DNA from 2 places in the Pectobacterium versatile genome. Region 2 is predicted to be linked to the other one. Evidence: predicted binding sites of a transcription regulator. Region 2 holds the regulator's gene; the other holds the start of a gene.
The links. Region 2 encodes PurR, which represses purine synthesis genes. Its sites were predicted from a motif close to CANGCAAACGTTTGCNTG; they were not measured.
Positions count from the first base shown of each region.

Region 1: a site for PurR is predicted at 1,531-1,548, ahead of EIP93_RS18870 (nucleoside-specific channel-forming protein Tsx). Genes of this name have one in related genera too.

Region 1 covers NZ_CP034276.1:4,167,460-4,170,923, forward strand. The annotation lists gene ampE (beta-lactamase regulator AmpE) at 1-682, opposite strand, end outside; gene ampD (1,6-anhydro-N-acetylmuramyl-L-alanine amidase AmpD) at 682-1,254, opposite strand; gene EIP93_RS18870 (nucleoside-specific channel-forming protein Tsx) at 1,673-2,533, shown strand; gene nadC (carboxylating nicotinate-nucleotide diphosphorylase) at 2,678-3,464, shown strand, end outside.
Region 2 covers NZ_CP034276.1:2,879,506-2,882,969, forward strand. The annotation lists gene EIP93_RS12980 (Grx4 family monothiol glutaredoxin) at 1-312, opposite strand, end outside; gene EIP93_RS12985 (C40 family peptidase) at 653-1,504, shown strand; gene cydH (cytochrome bd-I oxidase subunit CydH) at 1,606-1,695, opposite strand; gene purR (HTH-type transcriptional repressor PurR) at 2,087-3,112, shown strand; gene cfa (cyclopropane fatty acyl phospholipid synthase) at 3,444-3,464, shown strand, end outside.

The DNA.
Region 1 (3,464 bases), 1.3 Mb from region 2:
AATCCCCCAGCGAGGCGAACCAGGCAGGCAGCGCTTTTTCGCCATGCCCCAGCAGTGCATAAGCAGCACCGACCAAGCGGGCAGGAATCCAGTCAAGCCAATGCAACAAACTATCGACGCCAGACTGCGCGCGCTCCAGCGGGGTGTGGTGGCGGGCAAGCCAGGTCTGTCTGGCGCGTAAAAACGCGTACCCCATCAGCGCAATCGGCCCGTAGGGTCCAGCAACGATAAACCAGAACAGCGGCGCTAAATAAAACCGAAAATTTATCCACAGCAGCGCGTTTTGCAGCTCTTTCAATTGCTCGCTTTCGCCTGTGCCAACGGGCAGGCCGTGAATCAGCGCCAGCTCTGCCGCCATTTCCCGGCTGGCATCCGCCTCACCGCGCTGTGCGGCCTGCAAATAGCGCCGATAGTGCTGACGAATTTCACCCGCACCAATGCACATCAGGCTGATGATAATCCACAGCAAAAGAGAAATCAGGCCGAACAGAATACCGCTCGTGAGCCACAGCAGGCCCCCCACGATACCCATGCTGCACAGCGTCAGGAACAGCGTTTGAAATAAAGACGGAGACGACACGTGCCGGAACACGACCTCAAGCCGATGATCGATCTGCCAGTGCTCGCCCTGTTTGAACAAGCGCTCCCATGCCAGCGTAAGCAACAGTGTAAACAGCGTCATTAATCCAGACTCCCTTTGTTCTCTGTCCAGTTTTCTTGTAGCAGACGATGATAGCCGTCCCAGTCAAATGCCGGGCCGGGGTCAGTTTTACGTCCCGGAGCGATATCGCTGTGTCCGGTAATGCGCGACGGCGTGATGGGATAGGCCCGCATTAACAGGCCTGTAATCGCAACCAGTGAGTGATACTGCTCCGCGGTAAAAGGCAGCGTATCCGTCCCTTCCAGTTCAATGCCAATAGAGAAATCATTGCAGCGTTCCCGGCCTTCAAACACCGAAACGCCAGCATGCCAGGCGCGCTGCTCGAAAGGCACATACTGTGTGATTTGCCCATCACGACGAATCAGGCAGTGTGCCGCGACGCGTAAATGGGAAATATCGGCGAAATAAGGGTGAGCAGTGGGATCCAACGTAGCCGTAAACAGTTGATCGATATACGGGCCGCCAAATTCACCGGGCGGCAGACTAATATTGTGGATCACCAGTAGGGAAGGCACCTCATTATTCGGGCGACCATCATAATGTGGTGAAGGCGTGTGTGTAATGTCGGATAACCAGCCATTTTCCAAAAGCATCGGCGATAACCTCGCATCGTATCGTTTGCCGGCTGAATCAGGCGTAAAATCAATTTCAGGCATAAAACCATGTAGCTAAAAGTCCTTGTATCCAAGATACCATGTTTCACGCCATGCTATCTATTCAACTGGGTATCAATAGGTTTTACCGTTTTTTTTGTGATATTCCCGCCAGTTTTCCTGCCTGAAAGTAATCCCGATACCTTTTTTAGTAAGGTGAAATCCCTAACACCATTATGTGATTAAAATCACATTACAAATGTAATAGAGCAATAATAGGCAATCGTTTTCGTGCATTGCGTCTATTTTTACTTAAAATGCATGACAAAATTATCTTCTGATTTTTTTAGATATTACCAAAACTTATTTTGCGGTCTCACGTACGACGTACATGACGTCTAACACTATGGTACTTAAAATGAAAAAAACTTTCGCTGCAGGCGCCTTGCTCGCCCTGTCATGCTCAATGCCTGCTCTTGCCGACAGCAATAAAGCCGAATATCTGTCCGACTGGTGGCATCAGAGCATTAACGTCGTCGGCAGCGCCCACACCCGTTTCGGACCGCAACTGAACAGCACGACTTACCTGGAATACGAAGCATTTGCGCGTAAAGACTGGTTCGACTTCTACGGCTACGCCGATGCGCCTAAGTTTTTTGGTGGCGATCCCGACAGCCGTGGCATTTGGGACAAAGGCTCTCCGCTGTTTGTCGAGATCGAACCACGCTTCTCTATTGATAAGCTGACGGGGGCTGACCTCAGCTTTGGCCCATTTAAAGAGTGGTACATCGCCAATAACGTTATTTACGATCAGGGTCGCAACAGCGGTTCACGCCAAAGCACGTGGTACATGGGCTTAGGTACTGATATTGATACCGGCACCGATTTGTCTCTCTCACTGAACGGCTATGCCAAATACCAATGGCAGAACTACGGTGCAGCGAACGAAAACGAGTGGGATGGCTACCGTGTAAAAGTGAAATACTCTTACCCACTGGGCTCAATGCTGGGCGGCAACGTCTCGTATATCAGTTTCACCAATTTCGATTTTGGCTCAGAACTGCGTGATAAATCGAATGCAAGCCGCACCAACAACTCCATTGCCTCCAGCCATATTCTGGCGCTGGGCTACGACCATTGGCACTACTCTTTCGTCGCACGTTATTTCCACAACGGCGGCCAATGGGCTGATGGCGCAGAACTCAATTTCGGCAAAGGTCCGTTTGAAGTGAAATCTACCGGTTGGGGCTACTACCTGGTCGTTGGTTACAACTTCTAAAATCACATCCCTTTCCGGCGATCGCAGATCGCTCGCCGGAAAGTTAATAACAGTAACAGATTGAATTGTAATAACTATTCATTCTGGATGTCCTGATATAAACAAGGTAGCATAGACCTCCGAATCCCCCTTCGGAGTTTTGTCATGTCAACGCGTCGCTACAGTCAGGAACAACGCCAAAAAGCCTTGCTCGCTCGTATTGCACAAGATATCCCCGCCAGCGTGCAACTGGCCTTGCGTGAAGATTTAGGTGGCATCGTCGATGCTAACCAAGATATTACCGCCCTTCTGTTACCCGACAATGAGACCGTCAGCGCACGCATCATCACGCGTGAAGCGGGTATATTCTGCGGCACGCGCTGGCTTGAGGAAGTCTTTTCTCAATTAGGCAACACGACAACGATCGTCTGGCACGTTGCCGATGGCGACGCTATCACTCCCAACCAAACGCTGTGTGACATCACAGGCCCGGCCAAACAGCTCCTGACAGGCGAACGCACTGCGCTGAATTTCCTGCAAACGCTGTCCGGCGTCGCAACCGAAGTCAGCCGCTATGTTGCCGTATTGCAGGGAACGCGCACTCGACTGCTGGATACGCGCAAGACGCTGCCGGGGCTGAGAACCGCGCTGAAATACGCCGTATCATGCGGTGGCGGAGACAACCACCGACTCGGTTTATCCGACGCCTTCCTGATTAAGGAAAACCACATCATCGCCGCAGGCTCAATCAAAAATGCGGTAGAAAAAGCGCAGTCTTTACGCAGCGATGTTCCGGTAGAAGTTGAAGTCGAATCGCTGGATGAGTTACAGCAAGCGCTGGAAGCGGGCGCAGATATCATCATGCTGGATAATTTCAGTCTGGATAACATCCGGCAAGCGGTTGGCATGACACAAGGTCGCGCGTTGCTGGAAATATCCGGCAATGTCACCC
Region 2 (3,464 bases):
CGTTTCTTTGATCAGCGGTTGCAGTTCACCACGCTGAAACATTTCCATCACGATATCACAACCGCCAATCAGCTCACCGTCAACCCACAGCTGCGGGAATGTCGGCCAGTTCGCGTATTTCGGCAGTTCAGCACGAATGTCTGGGTTCTGCAAAATATCAACATACGCAAAACGTTCGCCACAGGCAGACAACGCCTGAACAGTCTGTGCGGAAAAGCCGCAGCTTGGCAATTTCGGGGAGCCTTTCATGTACAGCAGAATCGGGTTTTCAGCAATTTGGCGCTGAATTTTTTCAATTGTCGGTGTCGTCATCTTCTTGCTTCCTTAATTCTATAGGATGGCTAACGTCCAAAACGCTAGCCATGAGCCGCCGTCAGAGGTGCTACGACAGCGACATTGACTCAGTGATATTGTACCGATGCCACTAGCCACAAAAAAACGCCATTTTTTGTAGGGTTATTTTTCCCGAAGGTATTCATCATTGATGAAATCAACGCCAGAAAACGCTGATAAATCAATCGAAAAAATAACTATTAACGTTTTTTCACTATTCTGTATGAATAAAGCGACCGTGCCCACTTTTTTATGACGCCGTTTTCAGGAATACTGTGAGGATTGAGCGAGTTAAGGATTATGTTCGGTCACTGTTATTATGCGCTTATTTATTACTCTTTTTATATTATTTTTCAGCAACCTATCCCTGAACGTGGTTCAGGCTGCGCCGCATACCCCGCATTCTGCGCCGAAGAAAAGCGCCGTGGCAGAAACGAATAAGAAAAGCCGCCAAACAAAGGGTAATGCTAAATCCCCGACGCCGATCAAAAGCAAAAAACCAGAACCTACCGCAGTCAGCAATAAAACCAAATCCCGTACCGCGAGCAAAGTGACAGAAAAAAAACCGTCACGAACGCAAAGCAGCACGCCCGCGCTAGTGAAAAAAAATCTTAAAAAGCTGAAGCCTGAAGAAGAGAAACAAACAACCGCCCAAGCCAGAGTCAAAACAGGACTGAAGAAGACCGCACTCAAGGGGAAAGCGGATAAGAATCCAGCACCGACAGAAAAAGGAATGGCGCTAAGCGCCGCGCATAAAAAACGCTATCAACATGCCAAAACAACCGCAATGAATAAGTTGATGAGTCAGATAGGTAAGCCTTATCACTGGGGCGGTTCCTCTCCCTTTACCGGATTCGACTGTAGCGGACTGGTTTATTACGCCTACAAAGATGTCGTTAAGATCCAAATTCCACGCACCGCAAACGAAATGTATCACCTGCGTGATGCCGCTCCGATTAAAAAGAGTGAGCTGGAAAGTGGCGATCTGGTCTTCTTCCGCATCAATAATCGTGGCGCAGCCGATCACGTCGGGGTTTATCTGGGTGAAGGGAAATTTATTCAGTCGCCGCGGACAGGGTCAGATATTCGTATCAGCAAGTTGAGTGAAGATTATTGGCAGGAGCACTACGTTGGCGCGCGTCGCGTGGTCACACCGCAGACGATTCGTTAAGAGTGATAATAGATTACATACGTCGAACAGAAACGATTCAGACACGTTTTATGTAACATCAACGTGTCTGAATACCTAACCCGCACAAAATCATCGTTCGGTTAGTTCAGCACCGCTGTAAAACTAAACACGATGATCACAGCCAACGAACCAATGGTTGTCAGCAAAGACATCTTCAGATCTGTATCCATAAAATACTCCTTAATTAGCGAACAAATTTTATCTGAAAGCTTCGTCTAAAAAGCCCCCCCCTTCACAGCCAAATCCGCGTTTAGGTAGTTAAAGCTACAAATAATAGGGTTATTACGATTCTTTCATAATTCTAGCGAAAAATCTCGGACGAATGCATCACTAATAGTATAAATTAGCCCTTTCACTTTCATGATAAATCGGACACAATCCGCTGTTTATGAAAGCGCTGCGTATCAGTCGAAAAACGTCAACCCAGATCCCTTCGGTATAACATTCGGCATTCTCCTTCTGAAATCCTGTTTTTTAGCTTAGAAGAAGAACATTAAACGTAGGCAAACGATTAACAATATACTTACGTCTGTAACAGGTAAGTTCAGGAGTCATTTTTAGATGGCAACGATTAAAGATGTGGCAAAACGTGCTGGCGTTTCCACCACAACCGTATCGCACGTGATCAATAAAACACGTTTCGTCGCCGAAGAGACTAAGGCAGCCGTCAGGGCAGCAATCAAAGAATTGCACTATTCACCCAGCGCCGTCGCCCGCAGCCTCAAAGTTAATCACACTAAATCTATCGGCTTGCTGGCTACTTCCAGCGAAGCCCCCTATTTCGCCGAGATCATTGAAGCCGTTGAAAACAGCTGCTATGCCAAAGGCTACACGCTGGTGCTATGTAATTCGCATAACGACATCGGCAAGCAACGCGCCTATCTTTCCATGCTGGCGCAAAAACGCGTCGACGGCCTGTTGGTGATGTGCGCCGAATACCCACCCGAGTTATTAGGCATGCTGGAAGATTATCGCAGCATTCCGATGGTCGTGATGGACTGGGGACAGATGCACAGCGATTTTACCGATACGATTATCGATAACGCCTTTGAAGGTGGTTATATGGCAGGTCGCTACCTGATTGAACGCGGCCATCGCGATATCGGCGCCATCCCCGGTACTCAAGAACGCAACACCGGCAGCGGACGCTACCTCGGTTTTTTGAAAGCGCTGAAGGAAGCCGACATCACCGTACGCGACGAATGGGTGGTTCGGGGCGATTTCGAACCGGAATCCGGCTACAAAGCCATGCATCAAATTCTCGCACAGAAACAGCGACCTACAGCCGTATTCTGCGGTGGCGATATTATGGCGATGGGGGCTATCTGTGCGGCTGATGAACTGGGTCTGCGCGTACCGCAGGACATTTCGGTGATCGGTTATGACAACGTGCGCCACGCACGCTTCTTTACGCCTGCGCTGACCACCATCCACCAGCCAAAGGAGCGTCTGGGCCAGTCCGCGTTCTCTATGCTTCTGGATCGCATTACCAGTAAACGAGAAGATGCGCACGTCATTGAAGTACACCCGACGCTGATTGAACGTCGCTCGGTGGCAGACGGCCCCTACCTCGACTATCGCCGCTAGCCGCCGCTATTCTGTACAGACGATTTTCTTATTCCTGCCTGCTTCCTCTCTCTGCTTCAGCCAATTCTCTTGTAGGCTGGCTGAAGCCGTTATAATTCTATACCCTAAATAATTCGAGTTGCATGAAGGCGGCAAGCGAGGGAATCCCGATGAGCTTACTCAAGTAAGTGATTCGGGTGAGTGAACGTAGCCAACGTACATGCGGCTTGAAGTATGACGGGTATAATACCGTGTTTCATTTTCTCTGGTGACAGCCGATACCTCGGCTGTGATAAGTGTTGTCCAGGTGTGTTTTACGATACTTTTACATGTGAAAAGTTAAGGAGACATGATGGGTTTGCCTTATACAGAA